One region of the Streptomyces sp. NPDC015139 genome, then DNA from elsewhere that is predicted to be linked to it. Evidence: riboswitches for the same ligand, from Rfam matches in the RefSeq annotation. Region 1 holds a riboswitch; the other holds the start of a gene.

Region 1 (15,007 bases):
ACAGTACCTTGCGTTCGATCGGGTTCAGGCCGGCGGCGTCTCTCAAGACCTCGTCGAGGTTGGCGGCCAGGGATCGGCCGCCGACCCTGCACCGCTTGCACTCGGTGACGAGCTCAGTAGCAGTGGTGCCGTCAGGCTTGACCACCTCTCTGCGTGCGATGTCCAGCTGAGCCGCTTCGTGGGTGCCGGCGTAGATCTCCCCGGGTGTGATGCCGCATGACCGGCACTTGTACCCGTCTTTGTGCAGGACCTCGCGTCGCCGGCCTGCCCCGATCGCAGTCGTCCCGGACTTGCGGGTGGCACGTCCGGGCTCCCAGACCGGGATACCGGGCTTCACGAAGCGCTGCTCGTGAGAATCCAGCTCCGCATCCTCCCTGTTGGTGTCGATCCTCCAGCCGAAGTCCCTCAGGTCGCGCATGCGGCGGTCCACCTGGGAGACCCCGGGGAACGCCTCGCGCAGCTGCCCCTTGGTGAACCTGTTGCCTTCGCCGACCTCGGAGACGAGCCATAGGGCGACGCGCTTCATCGTGCCGAGGTTGTCATCCTGCCAGGACAGCATGGTGGCTCCATTCGCAGAGGACCCCCACTGGGAGGTGTCGGACGCCGCTGCTGGGCAGCAGTCGACTGCGGATATTCATTACTAGCACGGCTGCGCGTAGTCATTCCAGTAATTAGGGATCTTTACTCGAAGGTGCCCTCTCGGAGTCTTGTAAAGATCCGTTTTCTCCCTTTATGTCAGCCTTTGCGGTGGTTGAGTTCTTTACTTGAGATGTAGTCAGGAAAATACGGCGAACCGCGCCCGCGGCATGACGTCGCGGGATAGGGTTCTCTCGATTTGCAGTGTCCGAGGGCAGTATTGGGCCACCGAAAGGGTTCGTTTGGCATGCCGTCGCTTGGGTCCATTAGCAGTACCTGCGTACCGGGGGCTACGGAGGAGGTGCAGGCGTTTGCCTGTGCCCTCAAGCGCCTCATCCCGCACGTTGAGCCCGGTGCCACGATGGAGGTGAAGGCCGCACTGCTGGCGATCTCGCCGTCTCTCCTCTCGCACTGGCTCAGCGGGCGGCGCCTTCCCGTTCCGACGGCACTGAACAAGTTGTACGACTTGGCGGCAGAGGGGGCGCTCCGCACGACAAATGCTGTCCTGAGCTGCAGCTTCGCGGAACTTGAGGGGCTGCTGCGGGCTGCCCGAAGGTCGACTTGCCGCCGTTGCCATGGTGACTGCGCCTGCCACGACGGCGAGGGGGACCGGCGCAACGGTTCGGCCCGGTCGAGCGGTTCCCGCTCGGCTGCCGACAGTGGGGACCGGCGCAACGGTTCGCCGACGGAGGCTCGTCGGCAGGGCGCCGCTCTGTACGGGGCGGACCTTGCTGAGCGCCTCGCGGGACTGCCTCTTGCCGACCAGGTCAACCTCCTGTGGAGTTTAGGGGCCGCCCTGAAAGAGGAGGAAATCGGCGCCGTCGTCAAGGAGCTGGCCGACGCGGGCATGCACCAAGAAATGGAGGTTCTTCTCCGCGCTGCGGAATCTTCCGGAAGGGATTCAGTGAAAATCGTCATCGCCTTCAGCGCGACGCGCTAGGGTCCCCGCAGTGGATTATGCGAAAGGCTCGAAAAGGGGGCTATGGGTGTGTAGGGGTGCGCTTGCGGGGCCCTGCCCCGTTATTGGCAGCTGCCGAGCACCTCCTATATGGCAGTGCAGGGAAGGTCCGGTCAGAGAGGTCGGCAAACCGCGACCGTGACCTCCCCTGCAGGAACATCCCGTCAGATCGATAGCTAACAGGGAGCTCCAACTTGAATAGTAAGGCCGTCCTGGCGGCGCTCGCCAGGAAGATCCGGGCTGCCCGGTTGCGCCGCCGCGCCGCCGCGGGCGAGGCCAGGCAGATCGGTTCGGGAGGGAAGATCCGACGCCGCTTCCGCTTCCTTCGCTGGGCCCTGGTGGTCCAGTTGCTCAAGGGTGCTGCCTTTGCCGGCGGCGGGATCCTCGCCCATGTGCTGCTTGCGCGGTTGGGCGCCTGACGACGGCCGGGTGAAGTCTGAGGCAGTCCGTGGCAGCCGCGGGCTGCCACGGCTGTGGGACTGGGGCCGGCAAGTCGGCACCATCCATCCCACCTGCCCTCGTCATGCGCAGGTCTCACGATCGTCGTGCACCGACTGCACTTCACGCCGGCAGTCGGCCCCGCAGCGCCGACTGTGCTACAGCGACCGCGTCCACCCGATGAGTGATGTGCCGCTGGGACATCCCAGGGACTTTTCAGGGACTTTCACGCCTGTCCCAGGGAGGTTCCAGGGACTTTCCGCCGCGCAAGCAGGGAAGGCCCTGACAGCGCTGAAAGAAACGAACGCGCTGGTCAGGAGCCATTTCCCTAGCACTCGATGATGTTCACCGCCAGCCCGCCCCGGGCCGTCTCCTTGTACTTCACGGACATGTCCGCGCCGGTGTCCTTCATGGTCTTGATGACCTTGTCCAGGGACACCTTGTGGGAGCCGTCGCCGCGCATCGCCATCTTCGCGGCCGTGACCGCCTTCACCGCGGCCATGCCGTTGCGCTCGATGCAGGGGATCTGCACCAGGCCGCCGACCGGGTCGCAGGTCAGGCCCAGGTTGTGCTCCATGCCGATCTCGGCGGCGTTCTCGACCTGCTCGGGCGAGCCGCCCAGGACCTCCGCGAGCGCGCCGGCCGCCATGGAGCAGGCGGAGCCGACCTCGCCCTGGCAGCCGACCTCGGCGCCGGAGATGGAGGCGTTCTCCTTGAACAGCATGCCGATCGCGCCGGCGGCGAGCAGGAAGCGGACCACGCCGTCCTCGTCGGCTCCGGGCACGAAGTTCATGTAGTAGTGCAGGACCGCCGGGATGATGCCCGCCGCGCCGTTCGTGGGGGCGGTGACGACCCGGCCGCCGGCCGCGTTCTCCTCGTTCACCGCCATCGCGTAGAGCGTGATCCACTCCATGGCGTGCGCCAGCGGGTCGCCCTCGGCGCGCAGCTGGCGGGCCGAGACGGCGGCGCGGCGGCGGACCTTCAGACCGCCGGGCAGGATGCCCTCGCGGGACATGCCGCGCTGGACGCACTCGCGCATGACGCGCCATATCTCCAGCAGACCCGCCCGGATCTCGTCCTCGGTGCGCCAGGCCCGCTCGTTCTCCAGCATCAGCGAGGAGATCGACAGGCCGGTCTCCTTCGTCAGGCGCAGCAGCTCGTCGCCCGTGCGGAAGGGGTACTTCAGGACCGTGTCGTCCAGCTTGATGCGGTCCGCGCCGACCGCGTCCTCGTCCACGACGAAGCCGCCGCCGACCGAGTAGTACGTCTTGGACAGCAGCTCGTCGCCCGAGGCGTCGAACGCCCAGACCGTCATGCCGTTGGCGTGGTACGGCAGGGCCTTGCGGCGGTGCAGTACGAGATCGCGGTCGAAGTCGAAGGCGATCTCGTGCTCGCCCAGCAGGGCGATCCGGCCCTCGGACCTGATCGCCTCCACGCGCGCGTCCGCCGTCTCGACGTCCACCGTGCGCGGCGAGTCGCCGGCCAGGCCGAGCAGGACGGCCTTCGGGGTGCCGTGGCCGTGTCCGGTCGCACCCAGCGAGCCGTACAGCTCGGTGCGGACCGCGGCCACTTTCTCCAGCAGCCCTTCGTTGCGCAGGCGGCGGGCGAACATCCGCGCCGCACGCATCGGGCCGACCGTGTGGGAGCTGGACGGGCCGATGCCGATCGAGAACAGGTCGAAGACCGAGATGGCCACGGTCACTCCTCAGAAAAGCTACAGCGGGTGGTGGGGCACCCCTGGCGGGTGCCCCACCGGGGACTACTTGTTCAGGCCCGCGTACAGCGGGTGCTTGTCGGCGAGCGTCCGCACGCGCGCCTTGAGGGCCTCGGCGTCGTACGACGGCTTCAGCGCCTCGGCGATCACGTCCGCGACCTCGGCGAAGTCCTCGGCCGTGAAGCCGCGGGTGGCGAGGGCGGGCGTGCCGATCCGCAGACCCGAGGTGACCATCGGGGGCCGAGGGTCGTTCGGGACGGCGTTGCGGTTGACCGTGATGCCGACCTCGTGGAGACGGTCCTCGGCCTGCTGCCCGTCCAGCTCGGACTCACGCAGATCCACCAGGATCAGGTGCACGTCCGTGCCGCCGGAGAGCACGTTCACGCCGGCCTCGCGGGCGTCGGGCGCCGTCAGGCGCTCGGCGAGGATGCGGGCACCCTCCACGGTACGACGCTGGCGCTCCTTGAACTCCTCCGAGGCGGCGACCTTGAAGGAGACCGCCTTCGCCGCGATCACGTGCTCCAGGGGACCGCCCTGGAAGCCCGGGAAGACGGACGAGTTCAGCTTCTTGGCGAAGTCCTTCCTGGCGAGGATGATGCCGCCGCGCGGACCGCCGAGGGTCTTGTGCGTCGTGGAGGTGACCACGTCCGCGTGCTCGACCGGGTTCGGGTGCAGACCGGCGGCGACCAGACCCGCGAAGTGGGCCATGTCCACCCACAGGTACGCCTCGACCTCGTCGGCGATCCGGCGGAACTCGGCGAAGTCCAGCTGCCGCGGGTACGCCGACCAGCCCGCGATGATCACCTTCGGGCGGTGCTCCTTGGCGAGCCGCTCGACCTCGGCCATGTCGACCAGGCCGGAGTCGTCCACGTGGTACGCGACCACGTTGAACTGCTTGCCGGAGAAGTTCAGCCGCATGCCGTGGGTCAGGTGGCCGCCGTGCGCCAGGTCCAGGCCGAGGATCGTGTCCCCGGGCTGGGCCAGCGCGAACAGGGCCGCCTGGTTGGCGGAGGCGCCGGAGTGGGGCTGGACGTTCGCGTACTCGGCGCCGAACAGCTCCTTGATCCGGTCGATGGCGATCTGCTCGGCGACGTCGACGTGCTCGCAGCCGCCGTAGTAGCGGCGGCCCGGGTAGCCCTCGGCGTACTTGTTGGTGAGGACCGAGCCCTGGGCCTCCATCACCGCGAGCGGCGCGAAGTTCTCGGAGGCGATCATCTCCAGGGTGGACTGCTGGCGGCCGAGCTCGGCGTCGACCGCGGCGGCGATCTCCGGGTCCAGCTCGTGCAGGGGCGTGTTCAGGACGGTCATCGGGCTACGACTCCTCAGCCGGCGGTGTGGGCGGCGTACTCGTCGGCGGAGAGCAGGTCGGCCGGCTCGTCCGAGATGCGGACCTTGAACAGCCAGCCGCCCTCGAAGGGAGCGGAGTTGACCAGCGACGGGTCGTTGACGACGTCCTCGTTGATCTCGGTGATCTCGCCGGTCACCGGCGAGTACAGGTCGGAGACCGACTTCGTCGACTCCAGCTCACCGCAGGTCTCGCCCGCCTCCACGGTGGAGCCGACCTCGGGGAGCTGGGCGTAGACCACATCGCCGAGCGCGTTGGCCGCGAACTCGGTGATGCCGACCGTCGAGACGCCGTCCTCGGCGGCCGACAGCCACTCGTGCTCCTTGCTGTAGCGCAGCTGCTGGGGGTTGCTCATGGCCTGAATTCTCCTGTACGCGCGGGAGTGCTGGTGAATGGGGTACCGCTGGGACGGTTCGCGGGCAGGCGGAGGACGCGCGGGGTCGTGCGACCGGTGCGTTCCGCCGCCCAGTGTCTACTTCTGGCGCTTGTAGAAGGGCAGCGCCACGACCTCGTACGGCTCGTGGCTGCCCCGGATGTCCACGCCCACGCCCGCGCTGCCCGGCGCCGCGTGCGCGGCGTCGACGTAGGCCATGGCGATCGGCTTGCCCAGGGTGGGGGAGGGGGCGCCGGAGGTGACCTCGCCGATCACCTGGCCGTCCGCGACGACGGGGTACCCGGCGCGCGGCACCCGGCGGCCCTCGGCGACCAGGCCGACCAGGACCCGGGGCGGCTCGGCGGAGGCGCGCTCGGCGGCCGCGGCGAGCGCCTCGCGCCCGACGAAGTCGCCCTCCTTCTCGAACTTGACCACGCGGCCGAGCCCGGCGTCGAAGGGGGTCAGGGAGGTGGTCAGCTCGTGCCCGTACAGCGGCATGCCCGCCTCCAGGCGCAGGGTGTCCCGGCAGGACAGACCGCACGGCACCAGACCGGCGCCCTCGCCGGCCTCGGTCAGCGCCTGCCACAGCTCGACCGCGTGCTCCGGCTTCACGAACAGCTCGAAGCCGTCCTCGCCGGTGTAGCCGGTGCGGGCGATCAGCGCGGGCACGCCGGCGACCGTGCCGGGCAGGCCGGCGTAGTACTTCAGGCCGTCCAGGTCGGCGTCGGTGAGCGACTTCAGGATGCCGGGGGACTCCGGGCCCTGGACGGCGATCAGCGCGTAGGCGTCCCGGTCGTCGCGGACCTCGGCGTCGAAGCCGGCGGCACGCTCGGTGAGCGCGTCCAGCACCACCTGGGCGTTCGAGGCGTTGGCCACGACCATGTACTCGGTCTCGGCGAGCCGGTAGACGATCAGGTCGTCCAGGATGCCGCCGTCGGCCTGGCAGATCATGGTGTAGCGGGCGCGGCCGACACCGACCGAGGCGATGTTGCCGACCAGGGCGTGGTTCAGCAGGGCGGCCGCCCCGGCGCCGGACACGGTGATCTCGCCCATGTGGGAGAGGTCGAAGAGGCCGGCCCTGGTCCGCACGGCGAGGTGCTCGTCGCGCTCGGAGCCGTAGCGCAGGGGCATGTCCCAGCCGGCGAAGTCGGTCATCGTCGCACCGAGCGAGCGATGCACGGCATCGAGCGCGGTGAGACGGGGTTCAGTGCTGCTCATCGGTCGGTCGTCTCCCAGGACAGGAATGGGACGGGCGAGGAACGTTCCTCCCCATCTGTCATCGGAACCTGAGAGGTTCGCCACGACCGCCACAGGGACGATCACGGCTTGCACCGTGGGTGGGGCCGCCGTCACAGCGGCCCGCTTTTCAGATGTGCCTCGCCCGCGCGGTAACGGGGCCTGAGAGATTCAAGGGAGGGACTTGCTCCTTCGGCGCCCCGGTGAAGACTGCCGGGGACTCTCCCGCGCGGATTCAAACGGCCGGTATGCAGTTGGCGGGCACATCATTGCACGCCGTGCCCCCACCCGTCAGGGCCCGCATTCTGTAACCGACCTGTGGCAGTACGCGCACCCAACCGCATTACCTTCTCTTTACATTTGGCGGGCAAGGGGGTTACCGAACCCACAGGGGAGGACGATCACGGTGAACAGGACCTCGGCCTACGCCGCCACCACCGGCATCGCGGTGCCGAAGCAGCCTTCCGCGCCGGCCCGTGAGCGCGCGGCGGCCCGCTCGGTCCCGGTCGTCCGCGACCTGCGCGACCGCGCGGGCCGCAGCCCGCACGCCCTGCTCTTCGGCCCGGCCGACCTGGTGGTGATCACCGGCCTGCCCGGCAGCGGCAAGTCCACCCTCATGCACCGCACGGTCACCGGCCACCGCATCGACTCCCAGGACACCCGCGACCGCTGGGACACCAACGTCCCGCGCGCGCTCCCGTACGCGCTCTACCGCCCGCTGGTCCGCCTCGCCCACTACGCCGGACTGCGCCGGGCCCTGCGCACCGGCGAGGGCGTCGTCGTGCACGACTGCGGCACCCAGCCGTGGGTGCGCGCCTGGCTGGCCCGCGAGGCCCGGCGCCGCGGCGGCACCCTGCACCTGCTCCTCCTCGACGTCCCGCCCGGCACGGCCAGGGCGGGCCAGCGCGAGCGCGGCCGGGGCGTGTCCCGCTACGCCTTCCGCCGCCACCGCCGTACGGCCGAGCGCCTGCTGCGCGCCGTGGAGAAGGGGGAGCTGCCCGCCGGCTGCGGTTCGGCGGTGCTGCTGGACCGGGACGCGGCGGACGTCCTGAGCCGCCTGGGCTTCACTCGGTGAGGCGCTGTCACAGCCACCCGCTAGCCTTCTAGCTCACAGCAGTGGTTCCCAGCAGGCGGTAGGCAGATGGACTTCCCGGCGGACATCAGCGCGGACTTCCCGGCACAGGCGCACCCCCACCCGCACGGCGGCTGGCCGGGCAACGAACTGGAGGAGGTGCTCTCGGCCTCCCTCGGCATACCCGCGGCCGGCGGCCGGATCGTCGAGGTCCTCGGCCGGAGCTTTTTGTGGATCCCCCTGCCCAACGGCGGAGGCCCGGACAGCGGCCCGCTCGACCTGCCCACCACCGAGATCGACGGCCAGGTGTACGTCCCGGTGTTCAGCTCCGAGGAGCAGCTGCGCCAGGTGGCCGGCTCCCACATGTCGTTCACCATCGCCCCCGCCGTGGAGTTCGCCCAGGGCCTGCCCCCGCAGGCGGGCCTGGTCGTGAACCCGGGAGGCGTGATCGGCGTGCCGCTGCCGCCCGAGGCGGTCGCCGAGCTGTGCCGGGCCGGCCGCACCCCGCTCGACGGACTCGGCACCGGCGGCCGGGTCCGGCTCTTCGAGCCCGACTGGCAGGACGACCCGGTCGACTTCCTCGCCGCCGCCTCCGCCGAGTTCGCGCAGACCGGCGTGGTGCTCACCGCCCGCCGCTGCCTCGCCGCGATCGAGACGGCCGACCCGGTGATGTTCGTGGGCGTCGAACTCTCCCAGTGGGAGGGTGACCTGCGCGCGCTGCCGCTGGAGGCCCTGGGCCGGGCTCTCGGCAAAGTCCCGGTCAAGTGGCCGGTCAACCTCGTCCTCCTGGACGTCGCCCAGGACCCGGTCGCCGACTGGCTGAAGACCCACGTCCGCCCCTTCCACCAGTACGGTCACTAGACCCGACGCGGGCGCGGGCGATCCCGGGAGCGCGCGGCCGCGTCCGGCGGGCGCCGCCGCCGCGGGGCGCGTGGCCCCACCACCCACCCGCACCCGCGCACGAACACGAGGCCCCGGGCTCCTGGGCGCTTAAGCTGTCCCCACACGCGGGGAAACAATCGGAGGGGCGGTAAGACAGGTGAGCGCGAGCCCAAGCGGCAGCGTGGAAAACATGCTGCGCCAGGTCACGCCCGGACGCTACGACGCCTACGAGGCCCTGCTCCGCGCCCTCGTCACCCCCTCCTCCGGCCAGATCTGGATGCTCCTGTGGCACGGCCAGGCCGGCTCCCCGGACGCCCAGTACGGGGACATGGAGGTCGACGGCTTCCACTACGCCCCCTGTGTCACCTCCGCCCAGGAGCTGTCGGCCAGCGGCTGGAACCGCTCGTACGAAGTGGTCGACGGGCTCGACGTGGCCCGCACCCTCTATCCCGACCACTACGGTCTCTGGCTCAACCCGCACGCCCGGGGCGGCGGCGTCGGCATCCCCTGGCTGGACCTGCGCCGCATCGCCACCGGACTGGACCGGCAGCCCGCCGGCCCGCTCCGGCTCGCCGAACCCACCATCGAGATCCCGCAGTTCTACGCCCTGCTCGCGCAGAACGCCCACCGCACCCCGGCCCTGCGCTCCCTGCGCCGCGCCTGGGTGCAGCCGGCGCTCGGGGCGCCGTACCTCGCCCTCGGCCTGGACGTGTACGACACCTCGCCCGCCGCGGTCGACTCGGTCCGCGGGATGATGCAGCAGTCCGTCGGGGCGGTCCCGGAGGGGCTGCCGGTGTCGACGGTCGCGATGACCGACGAGTACGACCCGGTGGTGATGTGGATGCGGGCGAACGCGCGCCCGTTCTACGACCGCGAGGCCCACGCGGCCCCGCCCCAGCCCCAGCTGCAGGCCGCTCCGCAGCCGCAGGCGCCGGCCGCGGGATACGGCTATCCGCCGGTGCACGGCGGCTACTGATCAACTCGTCCCGGCACCCCGCTCCTTGACGCCGGAACGCAGGATTTGCGCGGACCGAGTGCTTCTGCGCGCGTAGACGTCAGCCGTACGCCCCAAATCGCGCAAATTCCCCGTTCCGCCACAACTGGCCCGCGTCCGAGAGCCGTTACCCACTGTTCGGATAACGGAATCCCCCGCACTGCATCACGGTTGCGCATACTTTCGCCGCCACATCTGGCGGGTGATCGCGGCCACGCTGAAGACTCGCGACTCAGACGCGAGGTCGAGACCTCGTGATCGATGGCAAGTCGACAAAGCCGCAATCCGCGGCAGGCGCAGGCCGGTCACCACCGGCGAGAGGGGTCGCTCACCGTGACCGCACCGATCGAGACCACCGGGGCGGCAGCCGAGGCACAGCCGGAGGCTGTGCTCGCGGGTGCCGGTAAGGGGCAGATCGAGGGTCGTTCTCTGGGTCAGATCGCCTGGACCCGGTTCAAGAAGGACAAGGTCGCCGTCGCCGGCGGCATCATCGTGATCCTGCTGATCCTCCTCGCGATCCTCTCGCGCCCCCTCCAGGCCGCCCTGGGGCTCGACCCCAACGCCTTCAACCAGGACCTGATCACCCCGGACACCTCGCTGCCCAAGGGCAGTTGGGGCGGCATGAGCGCGGACCACCCGCTCGGCGTGGACCCCAAGTTCGGCCGTGACATCGCCACCCGCGTCCTGGAGGGCTCCTGGGTGTCGCTGGTGGTCGCCTTCGGCGCCACCGTCCTGTCCAACGTGATCGGCGCGATCATGGGTGTCATCGCCGGCTACTACGGCGGCCGCGTCGACAACGTGATCAGCCGGCTCATGGACACGTTCCTGGCCTTCCCCCTCCTGCTGTTCGCCATCGCCATCTCCGCGACCCTGCAGGGCGGCGCGTTCGGCCTCAACGGGCTCCCGCTCCACCTGAGCGTGCTCATCTTCGTCATCGGCTTCTTCAACTGGCCCTACCTGGGCCGGATCGTCCGCGGGCAGACCCTCGCCCTGCGGGAGCGCGAGTTCGTCGACGCCTCCCGCGGCATGGGTGCCAAGGCCCCGTACATCCTCTTCCGGGAGCTGATGCCCAACCTGGTCGGCCCGATCATCGTCTACTCGACGCTGCTCATTCCGACCAACATCCTCTTCGAGGCGTCCCTGAGCTTCCTCGGCGTCGGCATCCAGCCCCCGCAGGCGTCCTGGGGCGGCATGCTCCGCGAAGCGGTCACGTACTACCAGGTCGACCCGCAGTACATGATCGTTCCCGGTCTCGCCATCTTCGTGACCGTCCTGGCGTTCAACCTGCTGGGTGACGGTCTGCGCGATGCTCTCGACCCACGCAGCCGCTGACGCCGGCGGCGGAGAGCCCGAAAAGTTTCCAACAATGGAGGGGAAAGCGCCCATCATGCGAAGGTCAGCGCTGGCCGCGATCGCGGCCATCGGCTCCGTCAGCCTGCTTCTTGCGGGTTGCAGCAAGGCCGATGACAACAAGAACGAGAACGGCACCAAGTCGGCCGGGGCCAACGCCGCGACCAAGGACGTCGTCAACGCCTCCGACAAGAAGGGCGGGACGCTCACCTACGAGCTGTCCGACGTCCCGGACTCGTTCGACCCGGGCAACACGTACTACGCGTACATGTACAACCTCAGCCGGCTGTACGCCCGCCCGCTGATGACGTTCCAGCCCGGCGCGGGCGAGAAGGGCAACACCCTCGTCCCGGACCTCGCGGCGAGCAAGGGTGTCCCGAGCGACGGCGGCAAGACCTGGACGTACAAGCTGCGTGCGGGCCTGAAGTACGAGGACGGCACGGCGATCACGTCGAAGGACGTCAAGTACGCCGTCGAGCGCTCGAACTTCGCGCGTGACGTGCTCTCCCTCGGCCCGAACTACTTCCAGCAGTTCATGGCCGACGGCGACAAGTACAAGGGCCCCTACAAGGACAAGAGCGGCAAGGGCCTGTCCTCCATCGAGACGCCGGACGACACCACGATCGTCTTCCACCTGAAGCAGGCCTTCCAGGAGTTCGACTACCTGGTCGCCGCCCCGCAGACGGCTCCGGTGCCCCAGGCGAAGGACAAGGGCGTCGACTACGTCAAGAACATCGTGTCCTCCGGCTCCTACAAGTTCCAGAGCTACGAGGACGGCAAGCAGGCCGTGCTCGTGCGCAACGACAAGTGGGACGCGAAGACCGACCCGCTGCGCAAGCAGCTGCCGGAAAAGATCGTCGTCAAGCTGAAGGTCAACCCGGAGACCATCGACCAGGACGTCCTCGCCGGCGACGCGATCGACCTGGCCGGTACGGGTGTCCAGGCCTCCACGCAGGCCAAGGTGCTCACCGACGCGGACAAGAAGGCCAACACCGACAACACCTACGGTGGCCGCCTGGTCTACATGGCGATCAACACCACGGTGAAGCCGTTCGACAAGGTCGAGTGCCGCAAGGCCGTGCAGTTCGCGATCGACAAGGTCTCGGTGCAGACCGCCGAGGGCGGCCCGATCCGCGGTGACATCGCCTCCACGGTCCTGCCTCCGGACATCCCGGGCTACGAGAAGGCCGACGCCTACGCGACCGCCGGCAACAAGGGTGACGTCGCCAAGGCCAAGGAGCAGCTCAAGGCCTGCGGCAAGTCGTCGATCTCGACGAACATCTCGGCCCGTTCGGACCGTCCGCAGGAGATCGACGCCGCCACGGCGATCATCAACTCGCTGAAGAAGGTCGGCATCAACGCCAGCCTGAAGCAGTTCCCGTCGGGCAAGTACTTCACCGACTACGCGGGTGTGCCGAAGTTCACCAAGAAGCAGAACATCGGCCTGGAGATGATGCAGTGGGGTGCCGACTGGCCCTCCGGCTACGGCTTCCTGCAGCAGATCCTGAACGGCAAGGCGATCAGCCAGTCCGGTAACACCAACCTGTCGCAGTACGACAACAAGGACGTCAACGCTCTGCTCGGCAAGGCGATCGGCACCCAGGACGACGCCGCGCGCAACAGCCTCTACACGCAGATCGACAAGAAGACCATGGACGATGCCGTCCTCGTCCCGCTGACCTACTTCAAGGTCCTGCTCGCCCGCCCGCAGAACTACACCAACCTGGTTTCCACGGCGGCCTTCAGCGGTCAGTACGACTACCTCAACATCGGCGTCGCGTCGAAGTAGCAGCCCCGGAAGGCAGGTGAAGGCATTGGTGCCCGCGGGCTTCGCGGCCCGCGGGCACCAGCGCCGGTCCCCGTGATCTCGTACATCCTCCGCCGGACGTTCGCGGCAGTGATCCTGCTGCTGGTCGTCTCCGCGGTCACCTTCGCCATCTTCTTCCTGCTGCCACGGCTTGCCGGCCAGACAGCGGACCAGCTGGCGCAGCAGTACATCGGCAAGAGCCCGTCCCCGGCGGACATCGCCGCTGTCAAGCACAACCTCGGTCTGGACCAGCCCGTCTACGTCCAGTACTGGCACTTCATCAAGGGGATCGTGGCCGGCGCCACCTACGACCTCGGCCCCACCACGGTGCACTGCGACGCACCCTGCTTCGGTTACTCGTTCAAGAACCACCAGGCCGTGTGGCCGGAGCTGACCTCCCGACTTCCGATCACCCTCTCGCTGGCCGTCGGTGCCGCCGTGCTGTGGCTGGTCTCGGGTGTCGTGGCCGGCGTCGTCTCCGCACTGAAGCCGCGTTCGGTCCTGGACCGGGCCTTCATGGGCATCGCGCTCACCGGCGTCTCGCTGCCCATGTTCTTCACGGGAAACCTGGCGATCCTGCTCTTCACCTATCAGTGGCCGATCTTCGGCAAGACCTACGTCCCGTTCACCGAGAACCCCTCCCAGTGGGCCAACACCCTCTTCCCGGCGTGGTGTTCGCTCGCCCTGCTGTACTCCGCGATCTACGCCCGGCTCACCCGCTCGGGCATGCTGGAGACGATGAACGAGGACTTCATCCGCACGGCCCGCGCCAAGGGCCTGCGGGAGCGCACCGTCGTCACCCGGCACGGACTGCGGGCCGCCCTCACCCCGATCATCACGGTCTTCGGCATGGACCTCGGTCTGCTGCTCGGCGGCGCCGTGATCACGGAGTCGGTGTTCTCGCTGCCCGGCATCGGCCAGTACGCGGTGCAGGGCATCACCGACAACGACCTGCCCAAGATCCTCGGCGTGACCCTGCTCGCCGCATTCTTCGTCGTCTTCGCAAATCTCCTGGTGGACGTGCTCTACGCCGCCGCCGACCCGCGGGTGAGGCTCTCGTGACCGAACTCTCCAAGACCGGTGCCGCGGTGGGGGAGCCCACCTCCGCCCGCAAGGCGCCCGAGGCCTTCCTCGAGGTCCGCGACCTCAAGGTGCACTTCCCGACCGACGACGGCCTGGTCAAGTCCGTCGACGGACTCAGCTTCTCGCTGGAGAAGGGCCGGACCCTCGCCGTCGTCGGCGAGTCCGGCTCCGGCAAGTCGGTCACCTCGCAGGCCATCATGGGCCTGCACCGGCTCGGCACCCGCGGCAAGAACGTGCAGATGTCCGGCGAGATCTGGCTGGACGGCAAGGAACTGGTCTCCGCCGCCCCGGACGAGGTGCGCAAGCTCCGCGGCCGCGAGATGGCGATGATCTTCCAGGACCCGCTGTCCGCGATGCACCCGTACTACAAGGTCGGCGACCAGATCGTCGAGGCCTACCGGGTGCACCACAACGTCAGCAGGAAGGTCGCCCGTAAGCGGGCCATCGAGATGCTCGACCGGGTCGGCATCCCCGAGCCGGCCAAGCGGGTGGACGGCTACCCGCACGAGTTCTCCGGCGGTATGCGCCAGCGCGCCATGATCGCCATGGCGCTGGTGAACAACCCCGAGCTGCTCATCGCGGACGAGCCGACCACCGCACTCGACGTGACCGTCCAGGCGCAGATCCTCGATCTGATCCGGGATCTGCAGAAGGAGTTCGGCTCCGCGGTCATCATGGTGACCCACGACCTCGGTGTGGTCGCCGAGATCGCCGACGACGTCCTCGTGATGTACGGCGGCCGGTGCGTGGAGCGCGGTCCGGCGGACCAGGTCTTCGAGCAGCCGCAGCACCCCTACACCTGGGGTCTGCTCGGCTCGATGCCCCGTATCGACCGCGACACCTCCGAACGGCTCATCCCCGTCAAGGGCCAGCCGCCGAGCCTCATCAACGTCCCCTCGGGCTGCGCCTTCCACCCGCGCTGCCCGTACGCGGACATCCCCAAGGGGAACGTCACCCGCACGGTGCGCCCCGAGCTGGAGCTGGTGAGCACCGGGCACTGGTCCGCCTGCCACCTCTCGGCGGAGGACCGTCAGCGGATCTGGACCGAAGAGATTGCGCCGAAGCTGTGAGTGAGACCAAGAAGACGGACACCGTCGCCGAGGCCACGGTCCCGAAGCA
Region 2 (15,007 bases), on a different contig from region 1:
TCCGCGCGGACAACGACATGCCCGAGCAGGAGGACTTCGTCTTCGCCGAGGTCACGGTCACCGACCCGTCCGAGTTCGAGACGAGCATGACCGTCCGCGGCGAGGTCCTGCACGGCCGCTACCGCGTGCTGACCCTGGAGCACTCCTCCATCCCCAACGCCCTGGCCGCGCTGCTCCTGCACGCCCGGGACACCACGAGCTGCACCCCGCACATCTACTTCGAGTGGACGGAGGGCTCCCCGTTCGCCAACTTCCTGCGGTTCTTCCTGTTCGGTCAGGGCGAGGTGGCCCCGGTCACCCGTGAGGTGCTGCGCGAGGCGGAACCGAACCGTGCGCGCCGGCCGCGCGTGCACACGGGCTGACCCGGGGCGCTTCAGGCGGCGGCTCCGCCGTCCGGCCCTCTCGTCGTCCCCGACGGCCAACCCCAGGTCCGCGATGCCCGCCGCCTGGCCCTATCGTGACCGGCATGCAGTCCTACACGATCGGCCAGGCGGCGCGGCTGCTCGGCGTGAGCCCGGACACCGCCCGCCGCTGGGCCGACGCGGGCAGGGTGGCCACCCATCGCGACGAAGCCGGACGCCGACTCATCGACGGCCAGGACCTCGCCGCGTTCTCGGTCGAACTGGCCGGGACGGGCGGCGGCGAGGACGACGCCTCCTACACCTCGGTCCGCAACGCCTTCCCCGGGATCGTCACCGCCATCAAGCTCGGCGACGTCGCCGCCCAGGTGGAGATCCAGGCGGGCCCGCACCGGCTGGTGTCGCTGCTGACCCGGGAGGCGGTGGAGGAGCTGGGCCTGGAGGTCGGCATGGAGGCCACCGCGCGCGTGAAGTCCACCAACGTGCACATCGACCGCGTCTGACCCACCGGGCGCCGCTGGTCGAAGCCCCTCACCGGCACAGCAGCGCCGCCCACAGGTCGAGCCGGTCGGCCAGCCGGGACAGGTCGCGCCCGGTCAGCCGCTCGATGCGCTCGACCCGATAGTGCACCGTGTTGACGTGCAGGTGCAGGGCCTGTGCGGTCCGCGCCCAGGATCCGTCGCAGGCGAGGAAGGTCTCCAGCGTGTCGAGCAGCGCGGCGATCGGCGGCCGGCCGGTGTCCAGCAGCGGGCCGAGGACCTTGGCGCTGAAGGCCCTGCGCACCTCGGCCGGTACCCCGGCGAGCAGGCCGTCGAGACTGGTCAGCGAGGTCGCGTCGATGAGTTGTGACGTGCCCTGCGCGCCCTTCCGGGCCGCGGAGAGGGCGTAGCGGGCCTGTGCCAGCGCGCCGGTCAGGCCTTCGGGACCGGCCACGGGCGCCACGGTGCCACCGTGCAGCACGGCGTCCGGCACGCATCCCCCGACGAGTTGCCACACGTCGCCCAGCCGGCCGGCCGGTGACCCGGCCAGCACCGCGAAGGCGCTCCCGTCCGGCAGTCGCCCCACGGCCGCCGCCTCCTCCTGGGGACCGCCGGCGGGAGCGGCGTCCGCCCCCGGGTCCCCCGCCCGGGCGTCCGCCGTCCGGTCCGCGACCGGTGCCGTCACGTGCCCGGCCACCTCCGCCAGCGCGCCCTCGGCGAACAGTTGCTCCGCGATCAGCGATTCGGCCGCCCCCGGCCGGCGCGGCCCCGCGTCGGCCACGAGGACCCGGTACGGCCCCGACTCCGGCAGCCCGCAGCGGCGCAGCGCGGCCTCGACGGTCCCGTCCCCCGGCGCGTCGTGGGCGGCGAGCAGGGCACCGAGCTCGTCCGCCGCCCGGTGTCCCGGCGACGGCCGGCGCACGGCGGTCTCCTGGCAGCGGCTCAGGGCGGTGGCGACCTCGTGCAGCATGCGCGGCGGCGCGCCGTCGGCGTCGGGCAGGTACAGCAGCCAGCGCTGGTACGGGGGGACGCCGCCGGACTCGACGGAGACGGTCACCCCGGTCCCGTCCGCGGCGAGCGCCACCGCCTGTGCCGCCGGTACGGCCGGGGCGCCCGCGGTGGCCGCGACGGTCCGCCCCGACGGCGTGAAGACGTAGGCGGCGGTCCCCCCGAGGTGCGCGAAGGCGGCGGCGAGGACGGCGTCCGGTCCGGCCTGCTGGGCGAGCAGCCGGCTCAGCCGCACCCGGGCGTTCTCGGGCAGCGCGTGGTGCCGGCTCAGCTCGCCCCACTGGCGCAGGTACACGGTGTCCGTGATGGCCCGGAACATGATGTGCGCCGGGACGCCGGCCACCGGCAGCCGGTGGCGCGCGCAGGCCTCGACCAGGTCGTCCGGCACGTCGCCGTGAGTCTCCTCGCCCGCGAGGAGCGCGGCGGCTCCCGCGTCCCTGAGTGCCGAGACGAACCGCTCCGCCTTGCCGGGGGCGCCGTCCGGGGACCACCACACCAGTCCGCTGAGCACGACCTCCCCCGGCCGTACGAACCGGGCCGGGTCCTCCAGGTCCGTGACCGTCACTCCGCTGATCTCGCGCCTCAGCAGCGCGTCCTCCGCCCACAGCAGGCGCAGGCCGAGGGAGGCGTCCCCCAGGAGGTGTTCGACGTGCATGTGCTGGCTCCTCGTACGGCCGCCGGACGGCGAAAGCACCGTCCGGACTCTCGCATCCACCAGGTGAATGCGTGGTGGAGAATCGTAAATGCAAGGCTGGTGCGCGCGGAACGCCTCCTGGTGGATCCTCCAGTCACGGCGCCCGGGCCGCCGTGGTTTCCGTGGCCCGAACCAGTCGTGCGGGCCGGTGCCCGGTTGGTTCACTTCCGGCCATGGACCTGAACACGGTGGCCGAGATACGAGATGCCAGGCGGTCCGCCCCCTGGCGGCCGGGCGACGCCTGGCTCGGCGGCGGGACGTACCTGTTCTCCGAGCCGCAGCCGCGTCTGCGCCGGCTGGTGGACCTGAGCCGCATGGGCTGGACCCCCGTGGACCGCCGCCCGGACGGCTCGCTGGAGGTCGCCGCCACCTGCACCATCGCCCAGTTGTCCCGGTACGCGAGGACGTCGCTCGCCCCCGCGGCACCCCTGTTCGAGCAGTGCTGCCGGGCCTTCCTCGCCTCGTTCAAGATCTGGAACATGGCCACGGTCGGCGGCAACCTGTGCAACGCCCTGCCGGCCGGACCGATGATCTCCCTGACGGCCGCCCTCGACGGCACCTGTCTGCTCGTCGCCCAGGACGGCTCACGACGCCGGGTCCGGGTCGCCGACTTCGTGACCGGGGCCGGCCGCAAGGACCTGGCCGAGGGTGAACTGCTGCGTTCGGTCACCCTGCCCGACCGGGCCCTGGCCTGCCGTACGGCGTTCCGTCAGGCGTCGCTGTACGTCCTGGGACGTTCGGCCGTTCTCGTCATCGGCACCCTCGATCCCGTCGACCACTCGGTGGCGGTCACCGTGACCGCCGCCACCGTCCGCCCGGTCCGGCTCTGGTTCGCGCTGCCGCCGGACGCCGGGACGCTCCGGGCGGCGATCGAGGCCGCCGTGGCCGACGGCGAGTGGTTCGACGACATTCACGGGCTGCCCGCGTGGCGGCGCCACATGACCTTCCGGCTGGCCGAGGAGATCCGCCGGGAACTGGCCGAGGAGGAGCGGCGATGAGGATCGGCGTCAACGGGCGGTCCTTCGACGAGGAACCGCGCCCCGGCCAGTGCCTGCGGACCTACCTGCGCGAACGCGGCTGGTTCGGGGTGAAGAAGGGCTGCGACGCCGGCGACTGCGGCGCCTGCACGGTCCACGTCGACGGCGAGCCCGTGCACAGCTGCCTCTACCCGGCCTTCCGCGCCGACGGCCGCGAGGTCACCACCGTCGAGGGCCTGGCGGCACCCGACGGCGAACTCCACCCCGTCCAGCGCAGGTTCCTCGACGCGCAGGGCTTCCAGTGCGGCTTCTGCACGGCCGGCTTCCTGATGACCACCGCCGCCCTCCGCCCGGACCAACTCGCCGATCTGCCCAGGGCGTTCAAGGGCAACCTGTGCCGTTGCACCGGCTACCGGGCCATCGAGGACGCCGTGCGCGGGGTGAAGAACGTGGAGGAGCCGGCACCCGGCGAGACCGTCGGCCGCAGCCTGCCCGCCCCGGCCGGACCCCAGGTCGTCACCGGCACCGCCCGCTACACCTTCGACGTCGACGTGCCCGGGCTGCTGCACATGAAGCTGCTGCGCTCCCCGCACGCCCACGCCCGCATCCTCGCCGTGGACACCTCCGCCGCCCTGCGCGTCCCCGGCGTGCACGCGGTCCTCACCCACCGGGACGCCCCGGAGCGGCACTTCTCCACCGCCCGGCACGAGCGCCCGGAGGAGGACCCGGACGACACCCGCGTCCTCGACGACACCGTGCGCTACATCGGCCAGCGTGTCGCGGCCGTCGTCGCCGACAGCGAGGCCGCCGCCGAGGAGGGCTGCCGCCGCGTCGAGGTGTCGTACGAGGTGCTGCCCGCCGTCCTGGACCCGGAGGAGGCCATGCGGCCGGGGGCGCCGGTCGTGCACGACAAGGACGCGGCGACCGCCCGGATCGCCCGCCCGGAATCCAACGTGGTCGGCGAGGCGCACGGCGAGATCGGCGACGTGGACACCGGCTTCGCCGAGGCGGACGTGGTGTACGAGGAGACGTACCGCACCCAGCGGGTGCAGCACGCCAGCCTGGAGACGCACGGCGCGGTCGCCTGGATCGACGAGGACGGCAGGCTCACGGTCCGCACCAGCTCCCAGACCCCGTTCCTCACCCGCCGCGCCCTGTGCGCCCTGTACGACCTGCCCCCGGAGCGGGTCCGGGTGGTCGCGGGCCGCGTCGGCGGCGGTTTCGGCGGCAAGCAGGAGATGCTGGTCGAGGACGTCGTCGCGCTCGCCGTACTGACGCTGCGCCGCCCGGTGAAGCTGGAGTACACCCGCGCCGAGCAGTTCCACGGCGCCACCACCCGGCACCCCTTCACCATCCGGGTGCGGGCCGGAGCCCGCCGCGACGGCACCCTCACCGCCCTGCGGCTGCGCGTCGTCGCGAACACGGGCGCGTACGGCAACCACGGTCCGGCCGTGATGTTCCACAGCGTCGGCGAGTCCATGGCGGTCTACCGCGCCGCGCACAAGAAGGTCGACGCCTACTCGGTCTACACGCACACCGTCCCGGCGGGCGCCTTCCGCGGCTACGGTCTCGGCCAGGTGCTGTTCGCCGTCGAGTCCGCCCTGGACGAACTCGCCCGCCGGCTGGACCTGGACCCGCTGGAGTTCAAGGCGCGCAACATCATCGGCCCGGACGAGCCGATGCTCACCCCCGGCGGCCACGAGGAGGACCTGCACATCGCGAGCTACGGCCTCGACCGGTGCCTGTCCATAGTGCGCCGGGCCCAGGCGGAGCCCGCGGCCCCCGCACCGGAGGGCTGGCTGGTCGGCGAGGGCGCGGCCCTGGCGATGATCGCGACCGGACCGCCCGGCGGTCACCTCGCCGACGCCAGGGCGGCCCTGCTGCCGGACGGCGGATTCGACCTGGCCGTCGGCACCGCCGAGTTCGGCAACGGCACCACCACCGTGCACCAGCAGATCGCCGCCGGTGAACTCGCCACCACTGTCGACCGGATCACCATCCGCCAGTCGGACACGGATGTCGTACGGCACGACACCGGCGCGTTCGCCTCCACCGGCACGGTGGTGGCGGGCAAGGCGACACTGCGTGCCTCCCGGGCCCTCGCCGACCAGTTGCTGGACTTCGCCGCCGCCCACCTGGGCGTCCCGCGCGCCGGCTGCCGGCTCGCCGAGGAGGCGGTGCTGCACCCCGGGGGACGGCTTCTGCTGAAGGAGATGTACGCCGCCTCCCGCGCGGTCGGCCTGGAACTGGCCGCCGACGGGCACTTCGGCGGCACCCCGCGCTCGGTCGCCTTCAACGCGCACTGGTTCCGGGTCGCGGTCGACCCCGGCAGCGGCGAGATCCGCGTCCTGCGCAGCGTGCACGCCGCCGACGCGGGCAAGGTGATGAACCCGATGCAGTGCCGGGGTCAGGTCGAGGGCGGGGTCGCCCAGGCGCTCGGCGCCACGCTCTTCGAACAGGTACGGCTGGACGAGCGGGGCGCCGTCGACACCGCAGCCTTCCGCCGCTACCGGCTCCCCCAGTACGCCGACGTGCCGCGCACCGAGGTGCACTTCATGGAGACGTCCGACGCGATCGGGCCGCTGGGCGCCAAGTCGATGAGCGAGAGCCCGTTCAACCCGGTCGCCCCCGCCCTCGCCAACGCCCTGCGGGACGCGACGGGCGTACGGTTCACGGAGCTGCCGCTGACGCGTGACCGGGTGTGGCTGGCGCTGGACGCCGCAGAGCCGCCCCGCGCGGTCCGTCCGGCTCGAAGCGGTACCCGCCGTCCACCCGGATCGCGGTGATCCCGCTGATGTGCCGGGCTCCGCACCGGTCCTGCGGCAGGACCAGCTGAGGCCCCGCGGCGTCCAGCGGGGTGTCGTCGACGCAGACCGCCAGCAGTACGGGCGCGTCGGCGAAGTCCGGGTCGATCTCGGCCCAGGACAGCACCGCGTGGTGGCCGTCGGTGCCGGTGACCGCGATGAGGAACCGCAGCCTGTCCTTGCGCCGCCCCGGATCGAACCCCGGGCCGGCGTCGGGGAGTACGTCGTACAGGCGCGGCCCGGCGAACCGGTGGTGCTGGATGCCACTGGTCGCGCACTCGAAGCTGACCTCCGCACGGTGCTGCGGCCAGCGCAGCAGCTGCGGCACGGTCAGCCGGGCGGGTCGTACCAGATCGCCGGTCAGGGCGAGTTCCGCGAGCGTCACCGTCGACCACCTCCCGCAGCACCGTACCCGCCCGGGAGTGCCGTACAAACGCACATGCAAGCTACGAACGGTGAGTATGCAGCTCATGCGATGCGACAGGAGACTTACTCCTGGCAGATGCGGCAGTATCATCGGCGCGCGGCCGATCGTCCGGCCGGCAGGGCGCGACAGTTGATCCACAGAACCCGAGGAGTAGATCCGTGAAGACCCGTTCCGTGCGCCGGACCCGCCGGATGCTGCAGCTGGCCGGTGCGGGAGCCGCCGCCCTGATGGCACTCAGCGCCTGCTCCTCCTCGTCCGACTCCGACAACGCCACCGACGCCTCCGGGAAGTCGGACACGTCGGCCTCGCCGAAGCTCTCCGGCACGGTCACCGTGTTCGCGGCGGCCTCCCTGAAGGAGAGCTTCACGACGCTGGGCAAGGAGTTCGAGAAGCAGCACCCGGGCACCAAGGTCAGCTTCAACTTCGGCGGCAGCGACGCGCTCGCCGCGAGCATCACCAGCGGCGCCCCGGCGGACGTCTTCGCCGCCGCGAGCCCCAAGACCATGGCGATCGTGACGGATAAGAAGGACGCGGTCGGCACTCCGGCCACCTTCGTCCGCAACCAGCTGGAGATCGCCACCGTGCCGGGCAACCCGCACAAGGTGGCCTCCCTGAAGGACCTCACCAAGTCCGGTCTCAAGGTCGTCCTGTGCGACAAGACGGTGCCGTGCGGCGCCGCCGCGCAGAAGGCCCTCGACGCCAGCAACCTCAAGCTCACCCCGGTCTCCTACGAGCAGGACGTCAAGGGCGCCCTGAACAAGGTGCAGCTGAAGGAGGCCGACGCGGCCGTCGTCTACAAGACCGACGTGAAGGCCTCGGGTGGCAAGGTGGAGGGCGTGGAGTTCCCCGAGTCGGCCAAGGCCATCAACGACTACCCGATCGCCCTGCTGAAGAACGCCGAGCACGCGCAGACCGCCAAGGCGTTCATCGCCCTCGTGCAGTCCGCCGAGGGCCAGCAGGTGCTGAGCGAGGCCGGGTTCCTCAAGCCGTGACCTCGCTGCACGAACCCGGCGCCGCGGCCGGCCCCCGCACGGGCCGGCCGCGGCGCCGCCGCGCCGGCACGGGGGGCCGGCGCGGGGTGCCCCTGCCACTGCTCCTGCCGGGTGTGCTCGCTCTGGTGTTCCTGCTGCTGCCGCTGCTCGCGCTGCTGCTGCGGGCGCCCTGGCGCAGCCTGCCGGAACAGCTGACCAGCCCCGAGGTGTGGCAGGCGCTGCAGCTGTCCCTGATCACCGCCACCGCCGCCACCGCGGTGAGTCTCGTCCTGGGCGTGCCGCTGGCCTGGCTGCTGGCCCGCACCGAGTTCCCCGGCCGCGGTCTCGTGCGCGCCCTGGTGACGCTCCCCCTGGTCCTGCCTCCCGTGGTCGGCGGTGTGGCCCTGCTCCTGGCCCTCGGCCGCAACGGTGTCGTCGGCCAGTGGCTGGACGCCTGGTTCGGGATCACGCTGCCCTTCACCACCGCGGGCGTGGTGATCGCGGAGGCGTTCGTCGCGATGCCGTTCCTGGTCATCAGCGTCGAGGGCACGCTGCGCGCGGCCGACCCGCGCTACGAGGAGGCGGCAACCACGCTCGGCGCGTCCCGGTTCACCGCGTTCCGCCGGGTCACGCTGCCGCTGATCGCCCCCGGTGTCGCGGCGGGCTCCGTGCTGGCCTGGGCACGCGCCCTCGGCGAGTTCGGCGCCACGATCACCTTCGCCGGCAACTTCCCCGGCCGCACCCAGACCATGCCCCTGGCGGTCTACCTCGCCCTGCAGAACGACCCGGAGGCCGCCATCGCCCTGAGCCTGGTCCTGCTGACCGTGTCCATCGCGGTACTGGCCGGCCTGCGGGACCGTTGGATGACGACATCATGAGCAATCCGTTCTCCAAGACAGCGGGCGACGCCGAGCCCACCGGAGGGCGGGACGCGGCACCCGTACGGGAACCCTCCGTGGCCGCCGCCCCGCCGCAGGAGCCGCCCGCACGTAGTGCCGGTCTGGACGCCCACCTCGTCGTCGACCGCTCCGCCTTCCGCCTGGACGTGGCCCTGACGGCCGTCCCCGGGGAGGTCGTCGCCCTCCTCGGCCCCAACGGCGCGGGCAAGACCACGGCCCTGCGCGCCCTCGCCGGCCTCGTCCCGCTCACCGGCGGACACCTGCGCCTGGACGGCACGGCCCTGGAGCGCACGCCCCCGGAGGACCGTCCGGTCGGCGTCGTCTTCCAGGACTACCTGCTCTTCCCGCACCTGTCCGCGCTGGACAACGTGGCCTTCGGCCCCCGCTGCCAGGGCGTGAGCAGGGCGGAGGCGCGCGCGCAGGCCGCCGCGTGGCTGGCGCGCATGGGGCTCGCCGACCACGCCGCCGCCAAGCCCCGCCGGCTCTCCGGAGGCCAGGCCCAGCGCGTGGCGGTCGCCCGCGCCCTGGCCACCCGCCCCCGGCTGCTGCTGCTGGACGAGCCGCTGGCCGCACTGGACGCCCGCACCCGCCTGGAGGTCCGCGCCCAGCTCCGCCGCCACCTGGCCGAGTTCGAGGCGGTCGCCGTGCTGGTCACCCACGACCCGCTGGACGCCATGGTGCTCGCGGACCGGCTGGTGGTCGTCGAGCACGGCCGGGTCGTCCAGCAGGGCACCCCCTCCGACATCGCCCGTCATCCGCGCACGGACTACATCGCCCAGCTCGTCGGCCTCAACCTCTACCGGGGACGGGCCGACCGGCACACGGTACGGCTCGACGCCGGGCCCTCGATCACCACCACGGAGGACCTGTCCGGGCCGGTGTTCGTGGCGTTCCCGCCCTCCGCCGTGACCCTGTTCCGCGACCGGCCCACGGGCGCGAGCGCACGGAACCTGTGGCGCTGCGAGGTCACCGGTCTGGAGACCCACGGCGACCAGATCCGCGCCGACCTCTCCGGTGAGCTGCCCCTGGCCGCGGACCTCACCACGGTCGCCGCCGCCGAACTCGACCTCCATCCGGGTGCACCGGTCTGGGCGACGGTCAAGGCGACGCAGACGCACGCATACCCGGCCTGAAAGCCCTCCCCCACTACGGTGAGGGCCCATGACTCTGAGCATCCGCAATCAGCTTCCCGGCACCGTCACCGAAGTGCGGCCGGGTGAGGTCATGGCGACCGTGAAAGTCCGGCTGGCCGGCGGGCAGAACCTCACGGCGGCCATCACGCTGGAGGCCGTCGAGGAGCTCGGCCTCGCCCCGGGCTCCGAGGTGCGCGCCCTGGTGAAGTCGACCGAGGTCGCCCTCTCCACCAGCCGCACCGAGGGCCTGTCGATCCGCAACCAGGTCCCGGGTACGGTCACCCAGCTCCTGCTCGGCGAGGTCATGGCCACCGTGAAGGTCTCCATGGCCGGGGGCGAACTCACCGCCGCGATCACCAAGGACGCGGCCGGCGACCTCGGGCTCTTCGTGGGCTCCGACGTCATCGCCCTGATCAAGTCCACCGAGGTCGCGCTGGCGACGGCGTAGGAAGCCCGAAGGCCCCGCCCGGAATCCGGGCGGGGCCTTCACCGTCGGTTCGCTCAGTCCTCGTAGGCGTCCAGCGGGGGGCAGGAGCACACCAGGTTGCGGTCGCCGAAGGCCTGGTCGATACGGCGCACCGGCGGCCAGTACTTGTCCGCGGCCGAGACGCCGGCCGGGAAGACGGCATCCTCGCGGCTGTAGGCGTGCGTCCACTCACCGCCGAGCGCGGCAGCGGTGTGCGGGGCGTTGACCAGCGGGTTGTCCTCCGCCGGCCATGCGCCGGCGCCGACCTTCTCGATCTCCGCGCGGATGGCGATCATCGCGTCGCAGAAACGGTCCAGCTCGATGAGGTCCTCCGACTCGGTCGGCTCGATCATCAGCGTGCCGGCCACCGGGAAGGACATCGTCGGCGCGTGGAAGCCGTAGTCGATCAGGCGCTTCGCCACGTCGTCCACGCTGACGCCGGTCGCCTTGGTCAGCGGGCGCAGGTCGATGATGCACTCGTGCGCGACCAGGTTGCCCGGACCGGTGTAGAGAACCGGGAAGTGCGGCTCGAGGCGCTTGGCGACGTAGTTGGCCGAGAGCACGGCGACCTGGGTGGCGCGCTTGAGGCCCTCGCCGCCCATCAGGCGGACGTACGCCCACGAGATGGGGAGGATGCCCGCGCTGCCCCACGGCGCCGCCGAGATCGGGCCGACGCCCGTCTCGGGGCCTGCCGCCGGCTGGAGCGGGTGGTTCGGCAGGTACGGCGCCAGGTGCTCGCGGACCGCGACCGGGCCGACGCCGGGGCCGCCGCCACCGTGGGGGATGCAGAAGGTCTTGTGCAGGTTCAGGTGGGAGACGTCACCGCCGAAGTGGCCCGGCTTGGCGAGGCCGACCAGCGCGTTGAGGTTGGCGCCGTCGACGTAGACCTGACCGCCGGCCTCGTGCACCTGCGCGCAGATGTCGGCGACGTGCTCCTCGAACACACCGTGCGTCGACGGGTAGGTGATCATCAGCACGGACAGCTCGTCACGGTGCTTCTCGATCTTGGCGCGCAGGTCCTCGACGTCGATCTCGCCGTCGTCGGCGGTCTTGACGACGACGACCTTCATGCCGGCCATCACGGCGCTCGCCGCGTTGGTGCCGTGCGCGGAGGACGGGATGAGGCAGATGGTGCGCTGCTCGTCACCGTTGGCCCGGTGGTAGCCGCGGACGGCCAGCAGACCGGCCAGCTCGCCCTGCGAACCGGCGTTCGGCTGGAGCGAGACCTTGTCGTAGCCGGTGACCTCGGCGAGACGATCCTCCAGCTCGCGGATGAGCGTGAGGTAGCCCTCGGCCTGCTCGGCGGGCACGAAGGGGTGCAGCTGGCCGAACTCGGGCCAGGTGACCGGCTCCATCTCGGTGGTCGCGTTGAGCTTCATGGTGCAGGAGCCCAGCGGGATCATGCCGCGGTCGAGCGCGTAGTCGCGGTCGGCGAGCTTGCGCAGGTAGCGCAGCATCGCGGTCTCGGAGCGGTGCTCGTGGAAGACCGGGTGGGTCAGGTAGTCGTCGGTGCGCAGCCGCGCCTCGGGCAGGGTGTCCTCGGCCGTCGCGTCCAGCGCCTCGATGTCGGCGTCCACACCGAAGGCGGACCAGACGGCGGCGAGCTGCGCGCGGTTGGTGGTCTCGTCGCAGGCGACGGAGACGTGGTCGGCGTCGACCGCGCGCACGTTGACCCCGTTGTCCCGGGCGGCGGCGACGACCTCGGCGGCCCTGCCGGGGACGCGCGCGGTGAGCGTGTCGAAGTACGCGCCGTGGACGATCTCGATCCCGCCGGCGCGCAGGCCCGCGGCGAGGAGGGAGGCGTAGCGGTGGGTGCGGCGGGCGATGGTCCGCAGTCCCTCGGGGCCGTGGTAGACGGCGTACATGCCGGCCATCACCGCGAGCAGGACCTGCGCGGTGCAGATGTTGCTGGTGGCCTTCTCACGGCGGATGTGCTGCTCACGCGTCTGGAGCGCGAGGCGGTAGGCCTTGTGGCCGTCGGCGTCGACGGAGACACCGACGAGGCGGCCGGGCAGGCTGCGCGCGAACTTCTCGTGGACGGCCATGTAGCCGGCGTGCGGACCGCCGAAGCCCATCGGCACGCCGAAGCGCTGGGTGGTGCCGACGGCGATGTCCGCGCCGAGCTCGCCCGGCGAGGTCAGCAGGGTCAGGGCCAGCAGGTCGGCGGCGACGGTGACGAGGGCGCCCAGCTCGTGCGCCCGGTCGATGACCGGCTTGAGGTCGCGTACGGCTCCGGAGGCGCCCGGGTACTGGAGCAGAACGCCGTTGATCTCACGGGCGGCGATGTCGGCCGGGATGCCGTCGCTGAGGTCGGCGACGACGACCTCGACACCGGTCGGCTCGGCACGGGTCTCGATCACGGCGATCGTCTGCGGCAGCGCGTCCGCGTCGATCAGGAAGAGGCCCTTCTTGTTCTTGCCCATGCGCCGGGACAGCGACATCGCCTCGGCGGCGGCGGTGCCCTCGTCCAGCAGGGAGGCGCCGGAGGTGGGCAGGCCGGTCAGCTCGGCGACCATCGTCTGGAAGTTCAGCAGGGCCTCCAGACGGCCCTGGGAGATCTCCGGCTGGTACGGCGTGTAGGCGGTGTACCAGGCCGGGTTCTCCATGACGTTGCGCAGGATGACCGGCGGGGTGAAGGTGCCGTAGTAACCGAGCCCGATCATGGAGCCGAGGACCTGGTTGCGGTCGGCGAGCGAGCGCAGCTCGGCGAGCACCTCGGCCTCGGTGCGGGCACCCGGCAGGTCCAGCGCGTCGGCGTTCTTGATCACGTCCGGGACCGCGGCGGCGGTCAGGTCGTCGAGGGAGCCGTAGCCGACGTGCGCGAGCATCTTGGCCCGCGCCTCGTGGTCGGGGCCGATGTGGCGCTGCTCGAAGGGAATGCCGGCTTCGAGCTCGGCGAGCGGGGTGCGATGGGCGGTCATTGCGGAGGCCTCCTGGTCTGACGCGACCTTCGAGGGGCACCCCGGTACGGATACCCCGACGGCCTCCCCCTCTGTCATCTCAACCTGAGAGCTTCACCGGACGTCCGTGGACGCCGGCTTTCACCGTCGGTGAGGGCGGACGCCGTCGACATCCGCCCTGCTTTCCAGAGTGACCTCGTCCGTGCGGTACGTGGGCCTGAGAGATTCCGGGGAGGATTTGCTCCTTCGGCGCCTCCGACGGTGGTCGGAGGACTCTCCCGCACGGGGTCAGCAGCCGCTGTCAGCCTACCAGCGAGGTCAACGCCCGGGGCTTCGAGTGGCCGCCTCCTTGAATGTGCTCTTTTGTAGTGCTTACGGATGAGTTGCGACCACGTGGAGGGAGAGGGACCGTGCTGACCGACATCGATCCGCGCAACCTGATCGGCCGCAAGGCGTTCGACCGCAATGGCACCAAGATCGGCACCATCGACGAGGTGTACCTCGACGACGCCACCGGCGTGCCCGAGTGGGCGGCCATACGCACCGGCCTGTTCTCCCGGGACGCCTTCGTCCCCCTGGAGCCCAGCGAACTGATCGAGGGGGTCCTCCGGGTCCCCTTCGAGCGCGCGCTCATCAAGGACGCCCCCGACTTCGGCGTCGGCCGCCATCTCTCCCCCGAGCAGGAACTCCAGCTCTACCACCACTACGGCCTCGACGTGGCCCCGCCCCACGCGTTCCCCGATCACGACTTCGGCAAGCTGGCAGGCTCGGAAGAACCCTGACCCCGGCACCCTCCCTCTCCCACCCACCCATCCGAAAGCGTCCACGGCACCCCGCGCGCCGGGCTCCGCACGTCCTCGGCCGCCCGTCCGCGAACGCTCGGCTCCGTCGCGGGCGGTCCACCGGCAGGCGGCACCCTCGCGGTACGCGCGCCGGGGCCCGGGGCGGAACCGTGCGTCAGCCGTTGCCCGGCACGGCGACCTGGCCGTCCGCCGTCTCCCCCGGAGTCGCCCGTCCACCGGCGGTCGGCGCGGCGGCTTCTGCCGCGGTCCGGGGCGGAGCCTCGTGGGGAGCACCGCTCGGCGGGGTGGGACGGATGGGCGAGCGGGCCGGGCCCGGGTCCAGGACCAGCGGCAGCGGCTCACCCACCTCGAGCGCGGGATCCCCGACCGAGAACGTCCGCACCCGCCCGGGAGGGGACTGCGGAGTCTCGAACCGAACGGTGACCCGCCCCAGCCCGCTGCCCTGCACCCAACCGGGCCCGTACTCCGCGTGCCGCACGTCCTGACCCGCGCGCCAGTGCCGCTCGGGGGGCTCCTCCGGCACCGGCACCACCTCGGCCACGGCGTCCACCGGCGGCGCCTGCACCGCCCCCGAGGACTGCGGCTGCGCCGCCTGCGCGAACAGGTCCTCCTGGGTGTAGTCCGCTAGCCCCGTCACCCCCACACCGAGCAACCGCACCCCGCCCGTCGTGTCCACCGCCTCCAGCAGCCGCGCGGCCGCCTCCCGGATCACCGCCTGATCGTCCGTCGGCCCCCGCAGCGTCTCGGAACGGGTGAGCGTCGAGAAGTCGTACCGCCGCACCTTGAGCACGATGGTCCGCCCCGACAGCCCGGCACCGCGCAGCCGCCCCACACAGCGGTCGGCCAGCCGCTGCACCTCGAGGGCCACCCGCAGCCGGTCGTGGATGTCCACGTCGTAGGTGTCCTCGACCGACACCGACTTGGCCTCCCGCTCGGCCACCACGGGCCGATCGTCGTGCGCCAGGGCCATCGCGTACAGCGCGTGCCCGTGCGCCTTGCCGAGCAGCCGGACCAGCTCGTCCTCCCCCGCCTCGGCCAGCTCCTCGACCGTGGTGATCCCGGCTCTGCGCAGATGGTCCCCTGTGGC

What was found. A riboswitch is a leader RNA that binds a small molecule or an ion and turns the genes downstream of it on or off. The one in region 1 is predicted to bind glycine.
Region 2: it holds a riboswitch for glycine, as region 1 does, so the genes downstream of both, gcvP (aminomethyl-transferring glycine dehydrogenase) here and gcvT (glycine cleavage system aminomethyltransferase GcvT) in region 1, are expected to answer to the same signal.

The regions. Positions count from the first base shown of each region.
Region 1 covers NZ_JBIBUW010000011.1:274,488-289,494, reverse strand. The annotation lists gene ACF08B_RS28465 (hypothetical protein) at 1-559, opposite strand, end outside; gene ACF08B_RS28460 (hypothetical protein) at 938-1,576, shown strand; gene ACF08B_RS28455 (hypothetical protein) at 1,789-2,013, shown strand; gene ACF08B_RS28450 (L-serine ammonia-lyase) at 2,361-3,728, opposite strand; gene glyA (serine hydroxymethyltransferase) at 3,792-5,054, opposite strand; gene gcvH (glycine cleavage system protein GcvH) at 5,069-5,446, opposite strand; gene gcvT (glycine cleavage system aminomethyltransferase GcvT) at 5,564-6,682, opposite strand; glycine riboswitch at 6,841-6,938, opposite strand; gene ACF08B_RS28430 (AAA family ATPase) at 7,101-7,775, shown strand; gene ACF08B_RS28425 (enhanced serine sensitivity protein SseB) at 7,842-8,633, shown strand; gene ACF08B_RS28420 (enhanced serine sensitivity protein SseB C-terminal domain-containing protein) at 8,845-9,630, shown strand; gene ACF08B_RS28415 (ABC transporter permease) at 9,982-10,980, shown strand; gene ACF08B_RS28410 (ABC transporter substrate-binding protein) at 11,015-12,787, shown strand; gene ACF08B_RS28405 (ABC transporter permease) at 12,860-13,867, shown strand; gene ACF08B_RS28400 (ABC transporter ATP-binding protein) at 13,864-14,958, shown strand; gene ACF08B_RS28395 (ABC transporter ATP-binding protein) at 14,955-15,007, shown strand, end outside.
Region 2 covers NZ_JBIBUW010000021.1:91,134-106,140, forward strand. The annotation lists gene ACF08B_RS35920 (amino acid transporter) at 1-362, shown strand, start outside; gene ACF08B_RS35925 (molybdopterin-binding protein) at 467-862, shown strand; gene ACF08B_RS35930 (helix-turn-helix domain-containing protein) at 891-2,501, opposite strand; gene ACF08B_RS35935 (FAD binding domain-containing protein) at 2,714-3,538, shown strand; gene ACF08B_RS35940 (molybdopterin-dependent oxidoreductase) at 3,535-6,303, shown strand; gene ACF08B_RS35945 (molybdopterin-dependent oxidoreductase) at 6,188-6,706, opposite strand; gene modA (molybdate ABC transporter substrate-binding protein) at 6,940-7,740, shown strand; gene ACF08B_RS35955 (ABC transporter permease) at 7,737-8,597, shown strand; gene ACF08B_RS35960 (ABC transporter ATP-binding protein) at 8,594-9,751, shown strand; gene ACF08B_RS35965 (molybdopterin-binding protein) at 9,780-10,199, shown strand; gene gcvP (aminomethyl-transferring glycine dehydrogenase) at 10,253-13,138, opposite strand; glycine riboswitch at 13,313-13,408, opposite strand; gene ACF08B_RS35975 (PRC-barrel domain-containing protein) at 13,528-13,899, shown strand; gene ACF08B_RS35980 (DNA polymerase IV) at 14,075-15,007, opposite strand, start outside.